One region of the Heyndrickxia sp. FW510-T9 genome, then DNA from elsewhere that is predicted to be linked to it. Evidence: riboswitches for the same ligand, from Rfam matches in the RefSeq annotation. Region 1 holds a riboswitch; each other region holds the start of a gene.
What was found. Region 1 has a riboswitch for S-adenosylmethionine ahead of AC3WJF_RS14075 (O-acetylhomoserine aminocarboxypropyltransferase/cysteine synthase family protein). Riboswitches for the same ligand answer to the same signal wherever they lie in the genome.
Positions count from the first base shown of each region.

Region 2: linked by a shared signal. The riboswitch ahead of AC3WJF_RS09790 (methionine ABC transporter ATP-binding protein) and the one ahead of AC3WJF_RS14075 (O-acetylhomoserine aminocarboxypropyltransferase/cysteine synthase family protein) in region 1 are both predicted to bind S-adenosylmethionine.
Region 3: linked by a shared signal. The riboswitch ahead of AC3WJF_RS20800 (Fur-regulated basic protein FbpA) and the one ahead of AC3WJF_RS14075 (O-acetylhomoserine aminocarboxypropyltransferase/cysteine synthase family protein) in region 1 are both predicted to bind S-adenosylmethionine.

Region 1 is NZ_JBYSWK010000026.1:54,110-58,549, forward strand. It holds gene cls (cardiolipin synthase) at 1-52, shown strand, start outside; gene AC3WJF_RS14070 (trans-sulfuration enzyme family protein) at 482-1,621, shown strand; SAM riboswitch class I at 1,714-1,826, shown strand; gene AC3WJF_RS14075 (O-acetylhomoserine aminocarboxypropyltransferase/cysteine synthase family protein) at 2,117-3,418, shown strand; gene metX (homoserine O-acetyltransferase MetX) at 3,415-4,440, shown strand, end outside.
Region 2 is NZ_JBYSWK010000014.1:80,029-84,468, reverse strand. It holds gene AC3WJF_RS09810 (glutaredoxin family protein) at 97-357, opposite strand; gene AC3WJF_RS09805 (YvrJ family protein) at 468-626, opposite strand; gene AC3WJF_RS09800 (helix-turn-helix domain-containing protein) at 643-888, opposite strand; gene AC3WJF_RS09795 (sigma-70 family RNA polymerase sigma factor) at 876-1,502, opposite strand; SAM riboswitch class I at 1,704-1,821, shown strand; gene AC3WJF_RS09790 (methionine ABC transporter ATP-binding protein) at 1,996-3,036, shown strand; gene AC3WJF_RS09785 (methionine ABC transporter permease) at 3,026-3,688, shown strand; gene AC3WJF_RS09780 (MetQ/NlpA family ABC transporter substrate-binding protein) at 3,869-4,440, shown strand, end outside.
Region 3 is NZ_JBYSWK010000064.1:16,357-20,796, forward strand. It holds gene AC3WJF_RS20785 (aspartate aminotransferase family protein) at 1-1, shown strand, start outside; gene AC3WJF_RS20790 (DinB family protein) at 445-912, shown strand; gene murI (glutamate racemase) at 1,077-1,850, opposite strand; SAM riboswitch class I at 2,307-2,410, shown strand; gene AC3WJF_RS20800 (Fur-regulated basic protein FbpA) at 2,481-2,681, shown strand; gene AC3WJF_RS20805 (hypothetical protein) at 2,811-2,945, shown strand; gene AC3WJF_RS20810 (YjjG family noncanonical pyrimidine nucleotidase) at 3,000-3,701, opposite strand; gene AC3WJF_RS20815 (class I SAM-dependent methyltransferase) at 4,014-4,440, shown strand, end outside.

The sequences.
Region 1 (4,440 bases):
GTCTATCCGCTTCAAGGAATCTATTTCACGACTATTATCGCCTATATTGTAGATACTGCCGAGATGTTGTTAACATCTCGGTTTTAAATATGCAAAGGTCGGCCGATCTACTTTCACTGCACTGTTATTCGCCCCTCATAAAGGCTTGTAGAAATTTGAGGAGCTAATTTCACTTGTTCAAGCAGTTCGACCACCATTTGGAACAGTACTATATTCTGGGTGCCCATGCACTCAAAATAAAAATCCTTTGACATCAAAACTTTCCAGTCGTACAATCTGATTTAATCAAATAGGCTACTTTCTTATAGATTGTGTTTCTCGTAAATGTTTATTTATTCTAATATAGACTGAGCTTCGGGGCATCTTTTCTTAAAAGGACTAACCATTCTTAAGTCGAATAAAGAAGGAAAAAGATTTTCATTTTACAATAAAAATAAAGTTTAAGAAAAGAGCCATAAATACAATATGCGGGGTGTGGAAATTGGACGTTTCATTTGATACAAAAGCAGTACATAGCTCATTGAAAAACACGAATGCCATACGTAGTAAAACGACACCAATCTATCAAACGACAGCTTTTACGTTTTCGAGTTTGGAAGAGTTAGAAGGTTTCTATCAGGGGGAATCTCCTTACCTTTATAGTCGAACAGGAAATCCGAATACCGATGAATTGGGGCAGGCTGTTGCGGCATTGGAAGGTGCACCAGCAGGAGTTGCGGCCTCATCAGGTTTGTCTGCTATTTTAGCAGGAATTTTATCGATAGCAAAAGCAGGAGATCATATAGTAGCAGCGGAGGACCTATATGGTGGAACCTATCATCTATTAAAAGAAGAGCTTAAACAATTCGGTATTGAAACGACATTTGTTCCATTCGAGGATTCTGAACAAGTGAAAAATGCCATTCAAAAAAATACAACCCTGCTTTATTCGGAAACGGTAACCAATCCATTTTTACGTATAGAGGATATTGGAAAATTAGTTGAAATAGCAAAAGAAAATGCCATTACTACGATGGTCGATAATACTTTCGCGAGCCCTTATTTGAAGCAGCCATATCTAGAAGGAATTGACCTGGTTGTCCATAGTGCGACAAAGTATTTAGGCGGTCATAGTGATGTAACAGCAGGGGTTTTGGTGGGAGAAACAGAGCTTGTGAAAAAAGCGCGCGAAAAAGTTGTCAATCTTGGGGCTAACTTAAGCCCATTTGAGGCGTGGTTAACATGTCGTGGCATGAAAACATTAGCACTGCGCATGGAACGACAAGCTGCAAATGCAAAACAATTAGCGATTTCCCTTAGAACAAACCCGTCAGTAAAAAAAGTTTACTACCCTGAGTTTGTATCTGAAAAAGGAAATGGAGCAATTGTCACGATTGAATTAGCGGAGAAATGCGATATTAATCGATTTTTTTCATCCCTTGGCTGGGTAAAAATCGTTCCAACTTTAGCAGGTGTTGAAACGACTGTTTCCTATCCACTTGGCACATCCCATCGGGCATTGCCATCTGAGCTCCAACATAAAATTGGCATTACTAAACAAGTAGTTCGCATCTCTATTGGGATTGAGGATGCGCAAGATATTATTGGTCAATTTGAAAAAGCAATCGAATTATCACTTTAATAATTTTTCAAAAAACTATTGACTTATGATTTCCGACTCTTCTATAATGCACATTAAGAGCAATTTAAAATTTTATGAAAACTAAATGAATACTCTTATCGAGAGCGGCGGAGGGACTAGGCCCTTTGATGCCCGGCAACCATCAAACACCCATGTTTGATAAGGTGCTAATTCCTACAGATCGAAGTGATCTGAAAGATAAGGGGAGGAATCTGTATATGAACCCTCTTCTTATGAAGAGGGTTTTTTAATTTCCTCTTTGTAAACCCCACCCTTGTCTTGAAAATTTCTCGATTAACAAAGACTGTTTTCGTAAAGATTGTTGTTTTTCGTAAATGGCTATCAATCCTAATACGGACTCAGTTCAGGAGCATCTATTCTTAAAAGGTCTATTCACTAATAACCTAATTAACGATGCTTACAGGTTTTTCAGCTTTAAAAGCAACAAAGTATAAGAAAAAAGCCTTTAAAACAAAAAAATGGAGGAATGTAAAGATGACAGAACAAAAACAACTTCGCCCAGAAACATTATTACTTCACGGAGGTCAACAAGCGGATCCTACAACAGGATCTCGCACAGTTCCCGTATATAAAACGACATCCTATGTTTTTAAAGATACTGATTACGCACAAGGCTTATTTGCGTTAGAACAAGAAGGTTATATCTATTCCCGAATTGGAAATCCAACAGTAGATGTTTTTGAAAAACGTGTTGCCTTGCTTGAAGGAGGAACTGCGGCAGTTGCCCTAGCATCAGGATCCGCAGCAATAGCATTCTCCATACTAAATCTTGCGGGTACAGGGGATGAGATCGTAGCTGCAGGAAATCTTTACGGAGGTACTTACAATCTATTTGCAGTAACGCTTCCAAAGTACGGAATTAATGTTAAATTCGTTGATGCCGATGATCCGGAAAACTTTCGAAAAGCAATTACACCAAACACAAAAGCATTGTTCGCCGAAATTATCGGAAATCCAAGCTTGCACGTATTAGATGTAGAGGCAGTTGCAAAGGTTGCCCATGAAAATGGTATTCCTTTGATTGTCGATAATACGTTTGGCACTCCTTACTTAACTAACCCTATCAAATGGGGAGCAGATATCGTTGTTCACTCAGCAACAAAATGGATTGGTGGTCACGGCACAGCAATTGGGGGAGTGGTTGTAGATGGCGGAAAATTTGACTGGAACAGTGATAAATTCCCAGGCTTCAAGGAACCGGATGTAAGCTACCATGGTCTGCGTTATGGAGTGGACGTACCACAGGCCGCTTTTGCTACGAAGCTTCGTGTTCAATTGCTTCGTGATTTTGGTCCAGCATTAAGTCCAGATAGTGCATTCTTATTTTTGCAAGGACTTGAAACATTGCATTTACGAGTACCAAAACATAATGAAAATGCCCTTGAAGTTGCACAGTTTTTACAAAATCACCCTGCAGTCGAGTGGGTAAGCTATACAGGCTTAGAGAGCCATCCTTCCCATGAATTAGCAAAAAAGTATTTCAAAGATGGATTTGGTTCCATTGTGAATTTTGGCATAAAAGGCGGAAGAGAAGCAGGGCGTAAGGTGATCGATAATATTCAGCTTTGGTCACATGTAGCGAATGTCGGGGATGCGAAATCACTAATTATCCACCCAGCATCCACTACTCATCAACAATTAAGCGCAGAAGATTTAAAACAAACAGGTGTAACAGAAGAGCTAATTCGTCTATCTGTTGGTTTGGAAGCAGTAGAAGATATTATTGCTGATCTTGAGCAAGCCATAGAAAAAGCAACAGCTGTTTCGGTATTATGACAAACATTCAAACAACAAGTATCGGCAAAATGGAATTAGAAAATGGTGGAATGCTAGATATTGAGCTAGCTTATGAACGACAAGGCCCTGAGAATGCTCCAGTTATCCTTGTATGCCATGCATTAACCGGAAATCAATTTTCGATTGGAACGAACGAGGAGCTTGGCTGGTGGAGTGGGCTCATTGGCAGTGGGAAGAATATTGATACCGATCATTGGCAAGTGATTACTTTTAATGTTTTAGGTGGCTGTGATGGCTCGACTGGTCCTTTATCTGGTCAGCCAGAATATCGCTCATCCTTTCCCACTATTACGATCCGGGATATGGTTCACGCCCAGCGTAAAGCTTTAAACCAACTAGGTATTCGAGAGCTAAAAGCTGTAATTGGTGGATCTTTAGGTGGCATGCAGGTATTAGAGTGGGGAGTTTTGTATCCAGATGATATGGAACAGCTTTTTGTGCTTGCATCGACCCCAGCATTGAGTGATTACGGAATTGCCTTTAACCGCATCGGGATTGCAGCAATCGAAGGGGATGCGAATTTTAAAAATGGGTATTATCAATTTTCTCATGAAGTAAAAGGCTTTGAAGTTGCAAGAATGGCAGGAATGGTAACGTATCGTAGTCCAACGTTATTTTCGCAGCGATTCGGGCGGGAAAGACATTCTTCAGATTTATATAGTGTGGAATCTTATTTGCACTATCAAGGGGAAAAATTAGCAAAACGCTTTGATGTGAATAGCTATCTAGTTTTGCTTAAAGCCATGAATTCACATGATATAGGCAGAGGCAGAGGAGGCTGGGGGCAAGCAGCCTCTTGTATCAAAGCCTATGTAACGGGAATTGGATTTGAGCATGATCTTATTTATCCAAGTGAAGAGATTCAAGCCTTTATTCAAGCAGTACCAAATGGCAACTTTTTTAAGATCCAGACTGATTTTGGCCATGATGGTTTTTTAGTAGAATTCGAGAACTGGGGCCATTTAATACAGCATCAATTAGAAAAAAAACTAACCGGTGTA
Region 2 (4,440 bases), on a different contig from region 1:
CTTGGAAAATCGAAAACGATTTTATTACTATTGATTTTTACTTCTTGAAAATTAAAGTCAGCACAAAAAGCTAACTATCGAGAAATTACACGATAGTTAGCTTTTAAGGCGATAAATTAAAATAGACGAAAGTTTTTTTAAGTTAATCCCAGTAACCGTATCAATAATATTGTTATTATCATTATAAAATACTGTAAGTGGATAAGCAGTTCCACTTAACTCATCAAAAAACTCATTCAAAAATTTGCTGTTTTTTTGGATATCACGCTCTTCAAAAGTAATATTATTTTTTGAAAATATATTTTTAAGTTCAAGGCATTGCCAACAAGAGGTTGATGTATACATCGCTATTTTCATTATATATTTCCTCCTATCTCCAATAAAGGTAAAAAATATTATAAAAGTTGGATACATACGACTAGGCTAAAAAGATATTCATATTATAAATTCGTTCAAAATAAATTGTTTTATTTACTATTTGCTTTTTCAATCACTCCTATTAATTTATTTATGCTTTCCGCTAAAGAATCTAGCTTCCTCTCAAATCTAACTAGAAGATAAATAGAAACAAGAATAGGAAATCCATAATTTTCAATAATTTGTATGGCTGGTGATAGATTATCCATTTATACTACCTCCTTATTACACATTTTCTATTTGATTTAAAAATTCCCAAAATCCTGGTATGTTTTCGAAACTGAATTTATATATTGCTTGAATTATTTTAATGGATAATTCTTGTTTTAGATCATCTGCGTCGAAATTTGTAATAAGATAATTACAATTAATTACTTTCTTTATTTTTGGTTGAAACGATTCAATAATGGTTATAAGTGCTGCTTCATTATGACTTTTGGCTTGGGTGATTAAGTACTCTATACTTTCCATTTGAAATCACTCTTTTCAAGGTACTGTCGAATTTTCTCAATACTCTTTTTCCGACCTTTTGCAATAGATTGTTGTGTTACATGATATCTCTCACCAATTTCTCGGTCATTGTAACCCTCAAGATAATAGAGTCTTAAAATATCTCTTTGTTGAACTGATAATAATTGAATGGTTTTAAAAAGTTCATTATTGTTAATTTCTTCTTCAAAATTGATTGATTCTTTTATTATGAATTCCTCACCTGAGGGAATCGTATCAACTATTTTTATCTCTTCGCCAATTGTGATTTCTTGATCCAAATAGAGTGGAAATCTGTTTTTATAAGTTTGCAATGATTTAGTAAGATTTAGATTTTGATAGTGTATTATTTGTGAAATGTATTTAACTAATCGTAGCTCAATTAAGAACTCTCTAAACTTGGATTCTAACTTTCCTTCATTTTCAGTAGTAGGGCATGTTAATACTTTAATGAGCAGTGACAAATTATTACTTTTTGATAAAAATTGTTGAATAGCAGAATTTGTTAAAGACTGCTCATGTTTTTGAAAAAAAGATTTTAAAACTCTTTCTTCAGTTGGACTTAATTTGCATATTTGTAAAAAGTCTTTGTTCATGGGCATCCTCCTTTAGTATATAAGACAAATAGAAAATCGTATTTTACAACCATTTTTTAAAAATACAGAACAAATGTTCCTTATTGCATTTTGCCAAATATCAGTTGATATTTGTTGAGAAAATATCAAAAAAATTCTTGACTTACGTTAAAAAAGACAATATTATTAGTCTTGCAAGTTAAAAAATTAATAAAACGCTATTACTTATCCAGAGAGGTGGAGGGACTGGCCCGATGAAACCTCGGCAACGGGTTTGCTGTTTTTTGGCAAAAACCGTGCTAATTCCTGCAAATCGAGAAGTCGATTTGAAAGATAAGAAGTAGAGAGGCTTATACATATAAACCCTTCTTCTTATCTGATCTGTGGATAAGAGGAAGGGTTTTTCGTTTAAGCGTAAAATCTTGATTTAGGCGGAAAAGATTGTTATATCCGAGTTATCATATGAATTTACTAAGTTAAATGATAAAACAGTTTGAAAAAAGGAGATTTCTACATGCTTGTTTTAGAAGATGTCCATAAGTTATATAGCAGTGGCAAAGAGAAAAAAGTGGAAGCATTAAAAGGAATTAATCTTCAAGTTGATAAAGGAGAAATATTTGGAGTAGTTGGGTTTAGTGGTGCAGGAAAAAGTACACTAATCCGTTGTGTAAATTTGTTGGAACGACCAACATCCGGAAGAGTATTAATTAACGGGGTTGATATTCTATCTCTTAATTCAAAAGATTTACGGAAACAAAGAAAGAAAATCGGGATGATTTTTCAGCAATATAATCTACTCCATTCCAAAACCATTTTCGGGAATGTTGCGATGCCGCTCCTTTTAGAGGGGACTCCAAAGGACATCATTAAAGAAAAAGTAACAAAATTATTATCCTTTGTTGGATTGGAGGATAAGATGGACCAGTATCCGGAACAATTGTCTGGTGGTCAAAAGCAAAGGGTTGGGATCGCTAGAGCATTAGCAACAGACCCTGATATTCTTCTTTGCGATGAAGCGACATCTGCACTTGATCCGAATACAACAGTAGCTGTTCTCGATCTTTTGCGAAAAGTTCGTGATGAGTTAGGTATTACAATCTTAATGATAACGCACGAAATGAATGTAATTCGCGATGTTTGCGATAAGGTGGCCGTTATTGAAAATGGGATTATTGTGGAACAAGGTCCAGTTATAGATGTTTTTACCGAGCCAAAGACGCAAATTGCGGGAAGTTTTGTAAGAACGGTATTGAACGATACGATACCAAAATCGATACAAAAGCTTATTAAAGAAAACAGAAAATCTAATCAACAAGGTATTTATCGAATTATTTTTAAAGGTGCTTCTACCAATACGCCGCTGTTATCCAATACAGCTAAGAAATTTTCAATTGATTTGAATGTTCTTCATGGGATGGTAACAGAGCTTCAAGGGATCCCAATTGGGAATTTACTTGTTGAATTTAAGGGTGAACGAGCAGAAATGAATCGTGCCGTTCAATATATCAATGAGAATAATGCATTAATAAAGGAGGTGACAGGGGATGCCATTTGATTGGAGCTGGTTTTGGCCGGAATTTTTAACGGCAATAAATCAAACTCTCTATATGGTGATTGTAGGGTTGATCATTTCCATCATCATTGGTTTACCGATTGGCGTTATTTTAGTCACTACAAGGGAAAAAGGAATACTTCCAAATAAAGTATTATTCAATATTCTTAACGTTATTATTAATATTTTTCGTTCAGTTCCGTTTATCATTCTAGTGGTGGCTATTATTCCTTTTACAAGATTAGTAGTCGGAACTTCAATAGGTACGACGGCGTCAATAGTTCCGTTAGTTTTGTATACGGCATTTTATATTGGAAGATTAGTAGAAAACTCACTGCTTGAGGTCGATCAAGGAACAATCGAGTTAGCACAAGCGATGGGGGCAACTCCTTGGCAAATTATTTGGAGATTCCTGCTTCCGGAAGCTCGGAGTTCACTTGTTTTGGCTTTAACGATCGCGACGATTGGATTGATCGGTGCTTCCGCAATGGCCGGAGCAGTAGGTGGCGGTGGAATCGGTGATTTGGCGATTACATATGGATATAACCAATTTAAAACAGAGGTTATGATCATTACTGTTGTCACTCTGATTGTCATGGTTCAGCTTATTCAATCGCTTGGAAATGTTATCGCAAGAAAATTGAGAAGAAAATAGAACATGTCAAAACAAATGCGTAAGCGACTTGTACATCCGCTAGCCGAAAGGCGCTATTGAAATTGAAGTACAAATTTCACCTGAAGCTAGACGTAAACCATTTTTCAAAAATGTTTTCAACAGGATTAAATTTAATAATTTCCTGATGAACGATAAAAAAACAATGTGGAGGAAAAAATTATGAAAAGACTACTTATTATTGTGTTTGGCTTACTCCTAGTACTTGCAGGGTGCAGTTCAAACAGCAGCTCAAGTAAAACAGATGGAAGTAAAGTGGTGAAGGTCGGAACAACTTCATCGGAGGTGCCAACATGGAATCTTGTTAAAAAGCTTGCAAAAGAAAAGGGAATTACGGTACAAATCGTTAAATTTGATGACTATGTACAACCTAATCTAGCATTAGATAGCGGGGAAATTGACATTAATGCATTCCAAACAGTTGTTTATTTCGATGATTTCAAAAAAAGCCATCATCTTGATTTAGCTGCAATTGGAACAACATCTATTTGGCCAATGGGAATTTATTCTAAGAAAATTAAAGATATTAGTGAAATTAAAAATGGGGACCAAGTTATTATTCCAAAAGACGCTACAAATCTTGGAAGAGCTTTATTGTTAATGCAAAAAGCAGGACTTATTACATTAAAAGCTGGATTTACTGGTGCAGGCGGTTTAGAAAGTATTGCTGAAAACCCTAAAAACTTGAAAATTACTCCAGTTGATGCAGCGCAAACACCACGTGGTCTAGATGA
Region 3 (4,440 bases), on a different contig from region 1:
ATGCTATTTTTTCATCATTCTCACCGCTAATGTATTAATTAGAAAATAAGCATTCTCTAGCTAAGATAAGTAAAATATATATTCAAGCATCGTATGCTATTTCGAAGGAACGCAAAAGTCCAATTTCTTAATTTCAATGTTGAGAAATTGGACTTTTTATATTTAATTATAATGCAAAATTTCGCTTAAAATAGGTGCAAATTAACTCCAAAAGGGACAAAGAAAACATATCGAGGTATTTATAATTTCTTAAAAGTAACAGCTATTTTTTGAATGAGCTACATTTTTTATCGAAGGAATGCAGCTAATGACTGTTGAAAGTAAATAACTCTATTGAAATGAACACTTTAAAAAGTTAGGATCTTTTCTTTTTTTCACTGACTACTTTTGTCAGGGTTGACGTTTTAAAATGAAAGGGACAATTAATTAAGGAGGCGACCAACAATGGTCATGACATTGGAGAAATTTCGCGAAATTTTGGATGGGAATCGTCTTTTAACCATTCGAACAATTGAGGTATTCCCTGAAGACAAGTTATTCACCTTTGCACCCGTAGAACCACTTCGTCCTTTCTCAAAAATGATTTTAGAGATACTAGATATTGAAAGAGCATACGTACGCGGTATCGCTATCGGTGAATGGGAATATAGCCATTCTTTTGCTGATGTTTCTACCAAAGAGGAACTTTTAGACAGTTGTCGTGAAATAAAGGAGGATGTGCAAAAATGGTGGCCAAAAATCACCGAGGAACGGTTGCACACCGTAGAAAAAGATCCCTTTTTTGGTGGCGAAATGAGTCATTTCGAACGTCTACATTATACATTGGAAAATGAAATCCACCATCGTGGCCAAGGTTTTATTTACTTACGGTTACTTGGGATTGAACCGCCAGCGTTTTGGGAGCGTCAATAAAGAGGGATAACATTTAAAGGTTATCCCTAGGGTTGAATTTTTTAATTTGGGCTAACAAGAAAAAAGCCGATATCTTAATTTACAAGATATCGGTTTTTATATAGTAAATATTCCTAGATTTTTAAATTAATTGTGTAATTGATAGTTTCCAAAATAATAGTACCTTATATTTGATCCAAGATGCGAAACAAATTTTTATACTTTGAAAGTGTATCTTTGTCCACCTTTGTACCTGAATCAAAAAAGGAAATGTCACCTGTTCCGTTGCCCAGTAAATTTCTTTCCTTTAATATTCTCTCTAAGTTTTTTGCTGTTCCAATACTTCCGGAAATCATTTCAACTTCTTTATCAAACAGCTTCTTCACGGAGTTAGTGAAATATGGAAAATGGGTGCATCCTAAAACAACTGTTCCATACTGCTTTAAGTCAAGTGAGGATAGCTCTCTTTGTAAATATGGCAACACTTTTTCTTCCCTAAATTCAAATTCCTCCGCAAATTCTACAAGACCTGGAAGTGGTATACTATCCACGATATCATGATGATCGATGCTTTGTACGAGATGATGATATTTTTCTTCTTTAAGTGTTAATCTAGTTGCTAACACTAACACTTTCTTCTGTTTTTCTTCACATTTCTGCACTGCTGGTTTTACCGCTGGCTCAATGCCCAAAATAGGGATATCATATTTTTCACGAAGGTCTTGTACAGCGATGCTTGTAGCTGTATTACAGGCAATGACTACCGCCTTAACACCTTGATTTGCGATAAACTCCACTGCGTCAAAAATATATTGTTTTACCTCTTCCTTCGGCTTTTCACCATATGGTATGTGTGTCGTATCTGCATAAAAGAGGTAATCTTCCTTTGGCAAAACCTTTAATGCCTGATGAAGTACGGTCATTCCACCAATACCAGAATCAAAAAATCCAATTCTCATTACTTCCACTCTTCTCTTTTTATTCTTTCTAGCTCTATACATTGCGAGGAGTCTGAAAAAAATTTAGTTAAACTCATTAGGTGAGGCTCTATTCTTACTATGTTGCTTTTGTAGACGAAAACCTTTGTAAAATTTTTCGCCATTACTTCCCCTTCTAAAAAAGTATTGTACAATTATTTTTAATTCATTTACAATATTTTTTCATCTCAAACTAAGCTAAGAAAATTAATTGGTATTATCGGAGACTTTAATAAAAACTTAATCAATCATACAGCCATCAATAAAGCAATTGGTATCAGTAGACAAGAATTATACCTGAATTAGATTATGTTATCCTGTTTTCGGTTATCACTAAATTGCTGGCATAAAAAATGGAAATAAACAATAAATATAAGTTGACAAATAGGAATTATAGGATTTATGCTAATAACAATAAAAAAATTAATATGTCATGGAAACTTATCCAGAGAGGTGGAGGGACTGGCCCGATGAAACCTCAGCAGCAGATTCCAATGGAATCCTGTGCTAATTCCTGCAAGCTTAGGCTTGGTAGATAAGTTGAGGTACTTAAACATTTGATCAATCCTCTTCTTATCTTTTATTTAATTAAAAAAAGGAGTGGGTTTTTTTATGGGTAAATTACTTAGAGAAGCTGTTGAAACAAGAAGGAACGAATTGATTAGTAAGCTAATTGAGCTTGATCAATATAAAAAAGAAGGTAAGCATTTATTTGAGTTAACCTTATCGGATTTGGAATATGAATATTATAAAATTCAATCAAAGAACCATCCGCACAGTGGGATAGACTCCATCAAGTGGAGAAATTTTTAGGAAACAGAGGGACGGTTCTTGCGTTTCAAGAAAAGCAAGAACCGTCCCCTTGTTTTCTTTTTTTAATAAATATCATAAGTTTAGACAAAAGAGGCAAACTGTACTTGTGATAGAAAGGAGCTGAAATGCATGACAAAGAAATTTAATAAAGGCAGCGGCAATCAAAATTCCCCTTCCTTACATGGGCAATCATCTGTCAGCGGGGATAATAGTAAAGGGAATAAAAGAAATAAGGATAAGCGAGATAAGACAGATGGGGTATAAGTAAGAGAAACCGGTCCCACGGGATCGGTTTCTCTAAGTTTCATCAGGCAAAAATTATTTGGAAGAAATTGCAGCCAATATATGATGTAATTCCTCAAGATTTTGGATTTCATACGTTGGCACGATGTCCGTATTGTTTTCTTTTCGATCTGGATTGATCCAGCATGTATCGAGCCCGTAAAGATTGCCGCCTTTTATATCTGCACTTAGTGAATCTCCAATAATTAATCCCTGTTCTGGAGATAAATTTGGGATGCGCGCAAACACATAATCGAAAAATTCTTTCATCGGCTTTTGGTAACCTGTTTCTTCTGAGACAAATATCTGCTTAAATAACGGAAACAAGCCTGACGCACGAAGGCGCTTATCCTGAGTGGCAGAATCCCCATTGGTCACTATATATAAGTCATAACGATCCTTCAGTTCTGTAATTAATTCCAGTGCACCGCTGATAAGCTGATGGCCTTCTTGCAGGTAGCCACGGTATTTATTTTCCAATAAAACACCATCTACCTCTTTTCCGTATTCCTTGAAAAATGCAGCAAACCTAGTGTTAACCACATCATCACGGCTACGTTTCCCCTCTTCGAATTCTCGCCAAAGTTCTTGATTAATAATTTTATATTGTTGCACCATTTGAGGAGTCAGTTCAATTTGCTCATCTTCAAAAAGCTGTCGTAATGCTCCACTCTCAGCAGCACGAAAATCCAAGAGAGTATCATCTATATCAAAAAACAATGCTTTATATGTTTTCATGGTTATCGTCCCTTTCATAGAAGTCTACTTTACTAGTTTAAAAGTTTTTCCCTGCCTTGAAAACCAATTTCTCCTTCCCCAACAAGAATTAATTTCCATTGTCGTACTTGTGGCAGCTACCTTTAGAATATATAATAAATTTGGAATTATCATTATTTCCAAGGAGGATTTACGTGGGATTATTATTTTATTGATTTTAAAAGCTGCTTCAGGACAAAAAATTTTATCCTAAAGAGGTGCTTTTAAATGAAATGGGTTAAAGATTTTTATGATAAACAATTTATTTGGTGAACTACACAATACGATTTTGATTTGAATCACTTAGAAGAAGACCTAGTTGATAAAATAGAGCGTTTTAGCGATCAGCCTATCACTAAAATCCTTGAATTAGGTGGTGGCAATGGACGTTTTGCCGTTACTGCTGCAAAACGTGGATATGAAGTTACTGTTATCGAACTCGCCCCTTCGTGTGTAGAAAATATTTATAAACTTGCTGAAAAGCATAATATAGGAAGAAATCTGTGCATCATTCAAGGTGATTTCTATCAAGTAGATATAGAGGAACAATTTGATGTTGTTTGCTATTGGGATGGATTTGGGGTCGGAGAAGATACTGACCAACAAATATTGTTAAAGCGCATTTCCGAGTGGCTGCAACCAAATGGTGTGGCACTGATTGATATTTATACCCCCTGGTACTGGGCTAAGGTCTCCGGTCAAGAAATGGAGTTTGGAAATA